One region of the Micromonospora matsumotoense genome, then DNA from elsewhere that is predicted to be linked to it. Evidence: riboswitches for the same ligand, from Rfam matches in the RefSeq annotation. Region 1 holds a riboswitch; each other region holds the start of a gene.

Region 1 (2,979 bases):
CCTGCACGGCCTGCTGCTGGCCGGGATCATCATCGGTTCGCTCGGCGTCCTGGACGATGTCACGGTCACCCAGTCGGCCACCGTCACCGAGCTGGCGCACGCCAATCCGGGGTTGTCCCGGTTGCAGCTCTACCGGGCGGCGACCCGGGTCGGTCGGGCGCACATCGCCTCCACGGTCAACACGATCGTGCTGGCGTACGCGGGGGCCTCGCTGCCGTTGCTGCTCCTGCTGACCGCCGACAGTCGACCGGTGGGCCAGATCCTCACCAGCGAGTTCCTGGCCCAGGAGATCGTCCGCAGCGCGGTGGCGACCCTGGGCCTGGTGGCGGCGGTGCCGCTGACCACCGGGTTGGCCGCACTGGTCACCACCGCCGGGCGCGGTCCCGCCGACGCCGACGCCACCGGGCCGACGCCCACCCCACGGCCCGCCCCCGACCGCGCCGAGGCGCTGGAGGCGCTGAGCGCGCCCCGGCACGGCGAACCGTCCACCCCGGCCCCCGCACGGTGGCCAGACCCGGAAAGGAGCACGGACCCCGCATGGTGACACTGCGCTGCGTGACCGGAGGCGAGGTCGCGATTGTCGGCCGCATCACTGGTCACCCGTTGTTATCGGAAAAATACGCATTTTGCCGGGTTGTGACCGTAGATCCCCGGTACGACTCTCGGGTAACCTCGCTGCCGGTCACCGCCGAAGGCGCCCACCGGAGCCAGCGGTACCACCGCCCAATCGCCGTACGGCGAGCCGGGGAACCGAGCACCTGGGGTGAATCCGCGCCAGCGGTAGGGGCCACTTCCGTCCCGAACCCGTCAGCTAACCCGGTCGGCGGTCGACGGAAGGGACAACTGTGACGGCACCCCTACGCCACTGGTGGACTCCGGTGGTGGCCGTACTCGCCGCCCTGGCGATCGTCGCCGGGCCGGCCGCCGCCCCCGCGGCGGCCGCACCCACCCCGCCCACCCCCTCGGGGCACGAGGAGGACGACGAGCCGAAGCTGCTCACCGACGTCATCGAGGCGACCAACCGGGAGTACTCGGCGGCGAAGAGCCGGCTGGAGAAGTCCAAGAAGCGCCAACTCGAGTACGCCATCGAGGTGGAGAAGGCGGAGCAGGAGTTGGCGGCGCTGGCCCCGCAGGTCACCGAGATCGCCGCCCAGTCGTACCGGACGGGTCGGGTCGGCGCGGTCGCCGCACTGCTGGAGAGCGACGCCCCGGACACCTTCGTCCGGCGGGCCGCCGCCCTGGACGAGCTGAACATGGTCAACGCCGGCAAGCTGGCCGAGGTCAACAAGGTCAAGGCGCGGGCCGAACAGGCCAAGCTCGCCGTCGACACCGAGGTCCGTGAGCAGCAGAAGCAGACCAACCTGATGGCCAAGAAGAAGACCGAGGCCGACAAGGCGCTGGCCCTGGTCGGCGGGCGGGGCTTCACCGGTGGCCTGGTCGACGCGACGTCCCCGGTGGCCCGCATCGCCCCGGGCCAGACCGCCGACGGCGAATGGCGCGGCGAGTCGTGCAGCGAGAACGACCCCACCACGTCCGGCTGCGTCACACCGCGCACGCTGCACATGTACAAGGAGGTCAAGCGGGCCGGCTTCAGCCGGTTCGTCGGCTGCTACCGCCCCGGCGGGCCGTGGGAGCACCCCAAGGGCAAGGCGTGCGACTGGTCGTTGCAGAAGAGCGGCTTCAGCCCGTGGCACAACAACGACACCCGGATGTACGGCAACAACCTGGCCGCGTTCCTGATCCGCAACGCGGACCGGTTGGGCATCTACTACGTGATCTGGAACCGGCAGATCTGGTTCCCGGCCAACGGCTGGAGTTCGTACTCCGGACCGTCCAACCACACCGACCACGTCCACGTGTCGTTGCTGTAGCCGGACATGATCGACACGGTGGCGTCGCTGATGCGGTATCCGAGACCCCTGAACACCGCATCATCGCCACCGGCGAGTTGATCGCGCACCACGCGAAGGCCGCCCGGTCCAGCCGGGCGGCCTTCGTCGTGACCAGGTCTCAGCCGGCGACGGTCGCCGGCTCGCCGGTCGCCGGGACAGCGGACCCGACCGGCCCGGCGTCGACGCCCGCCAGCGCCCCAACGGCACCGGCCGTCGGCCCGGCAGGCCCGGACACCGCGGCGGTGAGCGTGGGCGCCTCGGCTGCCGGAGCGTGGGCCGGGGCCACCTGGCGGACCTCACCGGCGGCGAGCCGGTAGGACATCCCGACCACCGCACACCGCCCGGCGGCCACCTCGGCGGCGATCACCGGGGAGTTGCCGAGCAGCACCTCGACGGTCTGCGCGATGTGGATGTCGACGATCCCGTCGATGTCGTGCACCCCCTCCTGGGCCGCCCGGCGCAGGCTGGGCCCGACGGCGGCGACCACCGAGTAGAGGTGCCCCGGGGGCTGGGTGCCGGTGCGGGCGGCGTCCCGGGCGGCCTGTACCGCCCCGCAGGAGTCGTGCCCGAGGACCACCACCAGCGGGGTGCCGAGGATCGTCACCGCGTACTCGACGCTGCCGAGCACCTCCGGCCCGGCGGTGTGCCCGGCCGTCCGGACCACGAAGAGATCACCCAGACCCCGGTCAAAGATGATCTCGGCGGCGAGCCGGGAGTCGGAGCAGCCGACGATCACGGCGAAGGGATGCTGGCCGTCGGCGACGGCGGCCCGGTGGCCGGCGCCCTGATTGGGGTGGCGGGGCTCCCCGGCGACGAAACGCCGGTTGCCGGCAGACAGCTCGGCCAGCGCCTGGGTCGGAGTGATCGGGGCCATTGCCTCACCTCGGTCCGGAATCGCACCTGGTCACGCCGGCCGGCGGCGACGACGGCCGTGTTCCCACGGTCACACGCAGCGAAAGGTACGTCAAGATTTCGTGATACACGTTTCAGGCTTCGGTCGGAACGATGTCGACGGCGGGTCGAGACCGACGGCCAGACCCGACGGCCGACGACGGGCCTCCCGGGGACGCGCCATACGATGACCGTC
Region 2 (2,979 bases), 2.3 Mb from region 1:
CGAGTTGGACGCCCTGCTGGGCAAGCCGGTACGACCGAAGAAGGCGAACCGGGACCCGTTCCAGCTCGCCGGCGGGGTACGCGAGCTGAGCACCCTGGGTGAGCGGCAGCGCGCCGCCCGCGCGGCGGCCCGGGAGCGGCCGGACGACTACCGGGACTACGCGCACGTGGTGGTGGACGAGTCGCAGGACGTCTCGCCGATGCAGTGGCGGATGGTCGGCCGGCGCGGTCGGCTCGCCTCCTGGACGGTGGTGGGCGATCCGGCGCAGACCGCCTGGACGGGTGACCAGGAGGAGCTGGACCGGGCCCGGGACCAGGCGCTGGGCCGGCGGCGTCGGCACCGCTTCACGCTCTCCACCAACTACCGCAACTCGGCGGAGATCTTCGCGGTGGCGGCGGCGGAGATCCGCCGGATCTATCCCGACCTGACGCTGCCGAGCGCGGTCCGGTCCACCGGGGTGGACCCGGTGGCGCTGCACGTGCCGGTGGCGGAGCTGGTCCCGGCGACGGTGGACGCGGTGGACGCGTTGCTGGCCGAGGTGGCGGGGACGGTCGGCGTGATCACGCCGGTGCCCCGCCGGGACGAGGTCGCCGGCTGGTTGGGCGACCGGGGCGGGGCGCGCCTCCAGGTGGTGACCAGTCTCCAGGCCAAGGGCATGGAGTACGACGGGGTGGTGCTGGTCTGCCCCGGCGAGATCCGGGCCGATCCGGGCTCCGGGGTGCGGACGCTCTATGTGGCGTTGTCCCGGGCCACCCAGCGTCTCACCACCGTCGAACCCACGGGCTGACCCGCCGACATCCGACCGACCCGACCGACCTGGCCGAAGGCCCGACCGTCAGTTGCATACATAGCGATGTGAGCATAGATTGGACCGGGTTCGCAGCGGCGACGGAAGGTGTGGACGTGGGCGCAGGTCATGACCACAGCGCGACGATCAGCAACGCCGCGCACCGGCACCGCGGCCGACTCTGGGCGGCGTTCGGGCTGCTCACCGTGTTCATGGCGGTCGAGGCGGTGGCCGCGTTCGGCACCGGCTCACTGGCCCTGCTCTCCGACGCCGGGCACATGTTCACCGACGTCCTCGGCATCGGAATGGCCCTGGCGGCGATCACCGCCACCCAGCGGGCCGCCCGGGACCCGCAGCGCACCTTCGGCCTCTACCGGCTGGAGGTGCTCGCCGCACTCGCCAACGCCGTCCTGCTCAGCGGGGTGGCGGTCTACGTGCTGATCGAGGCGGTCCGCCGCTTCGGTGAGCCACCCGAGGTGCTGGCCGGCCCGATGCTGGTGGTGGCGGTGCTCGGCCTGCTCGCCAACCTCGTCGCGTTCGGCCTGCTGCGCGAGGGCGCCAAGGAGAGCATCAACCTGCGCGGGGCGTACCTGGAGGTGGTCGGCGACCTGCTCGGCTCCCTCGGCGTGATCGTGGCGGCGCTGCTGATCGCCGGCACCGGCTGGTGGTGGGCCGACCCGGTGGTCGCCGTGGCGATCGGCATGTTCATCCTGCCCCGCACCTGGCGACTCGGGCGGGCGGCGGTGCGCATCCTGGTCCAGGCCGCCCCGGAGCATCTCCCGGTGACCGCCGTACACGACCGGTTGACCGCCGTGCCCGGCGTCGCCGAGGTGCACGACCTGCACGTCTGGACGCTCACCTCCGGCATGGACGTCGCCTCGGCCCACCTCACCCTGGCCGGCGACGCCGAGGTCGGCACCGTGCTCGCCGCCGCCCGGGGGGCCCTGCGGGACGACTTCCACATCGAGCACGCCACCCTTCAGATCGAGCCCGGAGCCAGCCCCGGCACCTGCGGCCCGGCCCACTGGTGACCCCGGTCGCGTCCCGGCGGAGACCGGAACGCGCTCACTTCCCGGGACACCGGACCGAAGATCGTTAGCAATTTGTGCCGTTTGGCCCTTTTAGTAGTATTCACTCTCGTACCCTCAGTCACGAGGTAGGCAGCTGTCCCACGCGTACCGGTAGGCTCGGCTCCGGCCTCCGCCAGGCGGCGCCCACCGGCGCCGGCAGTGGCCGCCGCCTAATCGCCCACCAGGGCGAACCGGGGAACCATGTTCCTGGGGTGCATCCGCGTCAGCGGTAGGGATCTTCCGTCCCGAACCCGTCAGCTAACCCGGTCGGCGGCTGACGGAAGGACATTCGCATGCACGTACGCACCACCACGCGACTACTGGCCGCAGTCGTCACGGCGCTCGCCCTGGGCGTGTCGTCCGCGCCGTTCACACCGGCCGTCGCCGCGCCCACCACCCGGCTCGTCGCCCCCGGCGACGACGAGGAGGGCGGTACCCCGGCGCTGCGCGACCAGCTCGACGCGGCCAGCAAGGGGTGGATCGGCGCGAAGGCCGCCCTGGAGCGTTCCACCAAGCGCCAGCAGGAGTTGGACGGCCAGCTCAAGACCATCGAGGCAGAGTTGGTCGTGCAGACCGGCAAGGTCGGCGAGATCGCCGGTGCGGCCTACCGCACCGGCCGCCTCGGACCGATGTCCGCCCTGCTCAACAGCAGCAGCCCCGGCGGCTTCATGGACCGCGCGTCGGCGCTGGAGACGGTCGCGGCCCGGGAGGACCAGGAACTGCGCAAGATGATCGACACCCGGGACCAGGCCACCCGGACCCGGGCCGCCGTGAGCCGGGAGATCACCGAACAGCGCAAGCAGGTCGCCACCATGGGCAAGCGCAAGGATCAGGCCGAACGCGCACTGGCGGTGGCCGCCGCCGACAAGCCGACCCCCGCCTCCACCGACTCCGGCAGCTCGGACGGCACGTCCAGCAGCAACGCCAAGGGGTCGCCCCGCAACTCTGACGGTTCCTGGCCGTCCGAGTCGTGCAGCGTCAACGACCCGACCCCGGCCAACGGCTGCATCACCCCCCGCACCCTCAACGCCCTCCAGCAGGCCAAGGCGGCCGGTTTCACCCGGTACGTCTCCTGCCACCGGCCCAGCGGTTCCGGTGAGCACCCCAAGGGCCGGGCGTGCG
Region 3 (2,979 bases), 550 kb from region 1:
GGCCGCCTCGGTCTGCTCACCCACTCGACCGCCGGCTTCATCGACCCGGGCTTCTCCGGCCACGTCACGCTGGAGCTGTCGAACGTGGCCAACCTGCCGATCACCCTGTGGCCGGGCATGAAGATCGGCCAGCTCTGCATCTTCCGGCTCTCCTCGCCGGCCGAGCACCCCTACGGCTCCGCGGTCTACGGGTCGCGCTACCAGGGCCAGCGCGGGCCGACCCAGAGCCGTTCCTGGCAGAACTGGCGCACCTGGCCCACCCGCTGACCACACCCCACCGGGCCGCACCGGGCCGGGCCGCACCGGGCCGGGCCGCACCGGGCCGGGCCGCACCCCGAGGGTGCGGACCACAACCTGGCGGCGCGGGCCGCATCCCAGGGACGGGCGCCGCCGGAGCACAGTCGCACCGGAGCGAGGAACACCGCGTCCGGACCCCCGGATAGGGAGGCCCGGACGCGCGGGTCAGCCGGGTCGGCCGTAGCTGTTGACCGGCCCGTCGTCGACCCGCTTCATCGTGATCGGCTGACCGGACTGGGAGGCGTGCACGACCCAGCCGTCCCCGACGTACATCCCGACGTGGTGCAGGTCGGAGTAGTAGAAGACCAGGTCGCCGGGGCGCAGGTCGGCCCGGCTCACCCGGTCGGTGACCTGGCGCTGCTGCCGGGCGTTGTGCGGTAGCGACACCCCGGCCTTCGACCAGGCGGCCATGGTCAGCCCGGAGCAGTCGAAGTTGTTCGGGCCGGCCGCGCCCCACACGTACAGCTTGCCGATCTGGGCGCAGGCGTACTTGACGGCCGTGCCGGACGGACCACCGGGGTAGCCGGCCGGGCACGGGGCCGGGCGCAGCGACCCTCCGCCGCCGTTGCCGTAGACCTTGAGCCGCAGCTTCTGCAACCGGTCGATCTCGGTGTTGATCTGCTTCTTCTTCGCCGCCAACTGGGCCTCGGTACGGGTCAGTTGGGCGACCATCTCGTCCAACGGCGCCTTGGTCGCGGCGAGTTCGTCGCGCAGCGCCGCGACGGCCCGCACCTCGCGCTGCTGGCGGCTGGCGAACCGGTCCAGCAACCCCAACTGTTCGACCACCTGGCTCGGGTTGTGGCTACCGAGCAGGGCGTTGACGGTGGACATGTTCTCGCCCTTGTACGCCTGGACGGCGAGGCCGCTGACCTGGTTCATCGCCTGGTCCACCCGGCGCTGCAGCGGGGCGATCCGCTTGCCCAGCGCGTCGGCCTGCCGGCGCTTGGCGACCAGGTCGGTCCGGGTGGCGTTGTGCTGCTCGATGATCGGTTCGAGCCTGTTCCAGTCCTGGTCGATCTGTCGTTCGACCTCGGCGACCGAGGGGTCGGCGTGGGCCGCCGTGACGCCACCGGTCAGGGCGACCGCCACGGCGGCCAGGGTGGCGAGGGTGGTGGTGGTGAAGCGGGACCAGCGTGGGCGCGGCACCGCCGTCTCGCGGGCGACCTGGGTCGACCGGCGTGACGGTGGCCGCGGGGCATGGTGTGCCACCGGGCTCCGGGCTCCTTCTTCCTCGACCGCCTACCGGGTTAGCTGACGGGTTCGGGCGGGAAGGGAGCGCCCTACCGCAGTGGTTGCGGATTCACCCCGGCGTACCTGGGTCCCCGGCTCGCCCGGAGGCGACTCGGCGGTGCCGGTCGACGCCACCCCGGGCGGGGCGGACCTGGTGCCGACCGACGATTGACCAGAGTAGAGACGGTCGTTATCGATCCGCAACCCGCCGGGCCGGCACACTCCGGCTCCGGAAAGACGCAACCCCCGGCCCGTCGGGCCGGGGGTTGGTGTCTGCGTTGGTCAGCCCGGTCGGCGGAAGCCGGCCACCGGCATGTGGTTGATGCTGGCCACCTGGACCGGCTTACCAGTCCGCGGCGCGTGCACCATCATGTCGTTGCCCAGGTAGAGGCCGACGTGGTGCAGGTCGCTGAAGAAGAAGACCAGGTCACCGGGGCGGGCCTCGGAGCGCGGGATGGCCTTGCCCTCGTTCCACTGGGCACCGGTGAAGTGGGTCAGCGAGATCCCGGCCGCCTTGTAGGCGAACTGGGTGAGCCCGGAGCAGTCGAACGAGTTGGGCCCGGTGGCACCCCAGACGTACGGGTCACCGACCTGCTGGCAGGCCACCTGGATCGCGGTACGGGCGGCGGAGCTGAGCACCCCGTTGATCGTGGGGCAGCCGTTCACCTTGACGGTGGTCTTCGGCATCGACGCCTGGAGCCGCTTGATCTCGGCGTTGATCTTGGTCTTCTTGGCCGCGAGGTCCTTCTCCTGCTGCACCTCGGCGGCGATCAGGGTGTCGAGCTTCTGCTTCTCGGCGTCGTACTTGCGGCGCACCACGAGCACCGCCTCGACCTCTCTGCGCTGCTCGGCGGCGAGGCGGTCCAGAATGGTCAACTGCGCGGCGAGAGTGCCCGGCGTGCTGGTGGTGAGCAGCGCGCTCAACTCCTGCGACGGCCCGGACTTGTAGTAGCGGGAGGCGAGGTCACCCACCCGCCCCAGGGCCAGTTCACTCTGCAGGGCCAACGGCTCGATCTTCTTCTGGAGCTCGACCGACTTCTTGCGGTTGACCTTCAGCTGCGCCCGGACCTTGTTGTAGTTCTCGATGGTCGGTTCGAGCTGCTCCCACTGCTTGTCGAGAGCCGCCTCGATCTCCTCGGGCGACGGCGCGGCGTGCGCCGGCACGGCGAGCATCCCGACGCCCACAGCGACCGCCGCGACCACGGTGAGCAGGCGACGGGCGACCCGCCGGAGGACTGCCGGCCGGACGGGCGGCTGACCTTGGACATGACGTTGAGGGGGCATGGTTGCCACCGGCGTCGACTCCTTTGCCACCGACCGCCGGGCGCCTCGCTAAGGGGAAGCAGGAGGCAGACGACCCACAGCGGCCGGTGCAACATTAGGGGCAGTCACGGTATGGAATCAAGGCGGGTGGGCACACCATCACATCAGTGCAATCGCTTGCACACAAAG
Region 4 (2,979 bases), 1.6 Mb from region 1:
GATCCTGCGGGCCCACCCGTACACCGGGCAGAACCCGGCCTCGGCCCGGCAACTGGCCCGGCTCACCGAGCTGCTCGCCGCCGACCGGACCCGCACCGGCCGGCAGCACCTGTGGGGCGCGGCGGCCAGCCGCGAGCTGAGCCTGACCGACTGCGTCAACCGCTCCGACGCGCTGGTCTCCGACGTCTCCGGGGTCATCTCCGACTACCTCTACTCGGGCAAGCCGTACGCGGTGACCGATCTGGGTGTCGACGGCGACGAGTTCCTGACCCGGTTCCCGCTGGCCCGCTCGGGTTACGTGCTGCGCCGGGACATGGCCAACCTGGACGAGGTGCTGACCGGGCTGCTGGACACCGACCCGCTGGCGGCGGCCCGCTGGCAGACCCGCCGGCGTTACCTGGGCGACTTCCCCGCCGACGCGTACGCCGAGGGTTTCCTCGACGCCGCCCGGCGGGAGCTTACGCCGGGCGGGAACCCGCCGACCCCGCGGGGCACCCGGGACACCGCCACCCTCTCCCCCCACGCCTGACCCCGGCCGGGGCACCGGCCCGTTCGCTGGGCCCGGGTCCGGCGTTGATCGACTCAGTGGGGCCGATGTAGCGGCATCCGAGTCCGCTGACACCGCTACATCGGCCCACGGCGAGCGCCGCCCGGCGCACTGGCGGGGCGGGGTCGGTGGCCTCTACGGGAACGGACCGCCCCGGCACCGATGGTCGGGTGCCGGGGCGGTCCGGGGCGCGGGTGGGATGGTCGGTCAGGCGGAGTAGCCCCGGGTGGCGATCCAGTTCGCCAGGGTGGTCACGCTGACCCAGTACGCCGGCAGCGACGGGTCCGCCGAGTCGGCGATCCGCACGGTACGGCCGTTGTCCCCGTAGCCCACCGCGGCGACATAGTGGCCGCCGGGGAAGGAGTGCCAGCCGCCGTCGAGATCGGTGACGTCCCCGGCCACGTTCGCGACCACGGCCCGCTTGTCGGCGACCGCCGCGACCACGTCGGCCCGGAGCCGCTCGATCTGCGCGTCGCTCGGGGTGCCGGCGAACATCCGGGTCCGGTACGGGTCACCCTTCACCACGGCGTTGAGCACCCGGGTGGTGTCCTCGGCCGAGTTGGTGCCCATCTCGGTGGTGCCGAGCTGGGCGGCGAGGTCGTCCTGGCCGCGCTCGATGCCGGCCGCGCTGAGCGCGTTACGCACCGCCGCCGGGCCGCAGTAGTAGTAGGTGATCTGGGCCTGGTAGTCGTAGCGCAGGACCTTGGACGACGGCGGCTTCGGGGCCGCCCTGCGGGTCAGGTCCGGGTCGGCGGTGGCCCTGACCTTCGCCCTGGTGATGCGGGGCGACTGCGTCGGGCTCGCCGCCGGGGTGGCCGTGGGGGTGGCCGACGGACTGGCCGACGGGCTGGCCGGAGCGGGGGCGGCGACCCGGGCCTGGGCGCGGCTCGCGACGTCGTCGAGGCGGGGGGCGGACTCGGCGGTACGCCGCTGATCGGTCGGGGCGTCGTCGACGCCGGCGGCCAGCGCGGCGGCGCCGGTGGCCAGGACGAGAACCGCCGCCGAGCCGACGATCATCTGGTACGGGCGCTGGGTGCTCAAACGGCGTAGCTGTCGCTTCATGTGGTGCGTCACGGGGTGTTCCTCCACGGGGCGAGGCGGCCGGGCACACCGGACCGGCACGCGGCACAGACGCCACGCGCGGATCGGGTGTTCAGCCGCTCGTTCGGCAGGGACCGTCCGACGGGGGGCCGGGCGGATCGGTGGGGGCCGCCCGACGGCGATCGGGCAGCGGGGCGGACAGCCGGGTCAGCGCGTCAGGCGCGACGGTCCGGCGGCACCCCGGCACCGAGGTGGAGGGACTACCGAAGGGGTGGGGTCATGCTGCACGAGGAGGGAACTCCTTCCGCTGCCGCCGACCGGGTTAGCTGACGGATTCGGGCGGGAAGATCGCCCTACCCCGGGCCGTGGCCCGGAGATTCACCCCAGTGGTGCATGTGGGTCCCCGGTTCGTGACTCGCACGATTGAGCGGGTCGGCGCGGCGTCGCCTTCTTGCGATCGGAAACCGCACCGGACCGCAGCGACACTACTGGCCGGTTTCCCCCTCGCCAAGCCCGTTGAGCTGCGCAAACATGGGCCGGACGAGTCAATTTCGGGGCACTCGGGCACTGACCCGCCACGGGTGGGACGGCCGGAGCGCCCGGGCCCGTCCAGGCGACAACCGGACGGCCGGGCACCGACCACCGATGATCGGCGCAGTCGATGTGACCGACTGTGACCAGGTGTCCGGTTCCCACCCGCAGTGACGGCACCCACAACCCTCAGATAACAATTCAGTCCCGCTGACCCGCTGACCGGGTCCGACGTCGCCAACCGGCGGCCGGCCGGCCGGAAGTGCCGGGTCAGCCGACCCGGGCCGGACGCCAGCGGGTGGCGGGGGCCGGGCGGGTGGCGGACGTCGCCGGGCGGGGCAGCGGGACCCGGGTCGGCCGCCACCGTTGCGCCGCCGCGTGCGCCTCGGCAGCCAGCGACCGGGCCGCCTCGGCGGCCAGTTCGGCGTCCCGCCACGCCGCCCGTTCCCGCCCGGCCGCGGCCCGGTACGCCGTACGCCGGTCCTCGCGGACCGCGCGGGCCAGCATCACCTCGTGCTCGACCGGGTGCCGACGCGGGTCCCAACCGTCGCGGTGCGCGAAGACGTCCCGCAGCCGCTCCACCGACAACTCGCCCCGCCAGTGCGCCGCCACGGCCTCCTGGTGCAGCCACCGCTCCCGACCGGCGTACTCGGTGGGGGTGCGGGGGGTACGCGGGCTGGGCAGCGCACCGGCACCGGCGAACCGGCGGGCCAGCGTCTCCGCCTCGTCGTACGCCTGCCAGGCCCGTTCCACGGCGTCGTGGGCCGCCAGCCAGGCGGTGCGGTGGCGGCGGGCCGTCTGGGCGGCCCCGGAGGCGGCGACGGCCACCTCCTCGGCGTAGCGGCGCAGGTCGGCGACCG

Evidence for each region. Region 1 has a riboswitch for cyclic di-AMP ahead of ACQP1S_RS03115 (coiled-coil domain-containing protein). Riboswitches for the same ligand answer to the same signal wherever they lie in the genome.
Region 2: it holds a riboswitch for cyclic di-AMP, as region 1 does, so the genes downstream of both, ACQP1S_RS24250 (coiled-coil domain-containing protein) here and ACQP1S_RS03115 (coiled-coil domain-containing protein) in region 1, are expected to answer to the same signal.
Region 3: it holds a riboswitch for cyclic di-AMP, as region 1 does, so the genes downstream of both, ACQP1S_RS00440 (NlpC/P60 family protein) here and ACQP1S_RS03115 (coiled-coil domain-containing protein) in region 1, are expected to answer to the same signal.
Region 4: it holds a riboswitch for cyclic di-AMP, as region 1 does, so the genes downstream of both, ACQP1S_RS09900 (C39 family peptidase) here and ACQP1S_RS03115 (coiled-coil domain-containing protein) in region 1, are expected to answer to the same signal.

Annotation. Positions count from the first base shown of each region.
Region 1 covers NZ_CP192025.1:637,680-640,658, reverse strand. Annotated here, with positions in the region: gene ACQP1S_RS03120 (YibE/F family protein) at 1-544, shown strand, start outside; cyclic di-AMP (ydaO/yuaA leader) riboswitch at 711-842, shown strand; gene ACQP1S_RS03115 (coiled-coil domain-containing protein) at 846-1,871, shown strand; gene ACQP1S_RS03110 (carbonic anhydrase) at 2,011-2,766, opposite strand; gene ACQP1S_RS03105 (helix-turn-helix transcriptional regulator) at 2,971-2,979, shown strand, end outside.
Region 2 covers NZ_CP192025.1:5,739,107-5,742,085, forward strand. Annotated here, with positions in the region: gene ACQP1S_RS24240 (HelD family protein) at 1-787, shown strand, start outside; gene ACQP1S_RS24245 (cation diffusion facilitator family transporter) at 904-1,818, shown strand; cyclic di-AMP (ydaO/yuaA leader) riboswitch at 2,015-2,146, shown strand; gene ACQP1S_RS24250 (coiled-coil domain-containing protein) at 2,151-2,979, shown strand, end outside.
Region 3 covers NZ_CP192025.1:87,578-90,556, reverse strand. Annotated here, with positions in the region: gene dcd (dCTP deaminase) at 1-267, shown strand, start outside; gene ACQP1S_RS00440 (NlpC/P60 family protein) at 463-1,506, opposite strand; cyclic di-AMP (ydaO/yuaA leader) riboswitch at 1,519-1,655, opposite strand; gene ACQP1S_RS00435 (C40 family peptidase) at 1,810-2,811, opposite strand.
Region 4 covers NZ_CP192025.1:2,226,412-2,229,390, reverse strand. Annotated here, with positions in the region: gene ACQP1S_RS09905 (CDP-glycerol glycerophosphotransferase family protein) at 1-529, shown strand, start outside; gene ACQP1S_RS09900 (C39 family peptidase) at 755-1,621, opposite strand; cyclic di-AMP (ydaO/yuaA leader) riboswitch at 1,885-2,028, opposite strand; gene ACQP1S_RS09895 (hypothetical protein) at 2,390-2,979, opposite strand, start outside.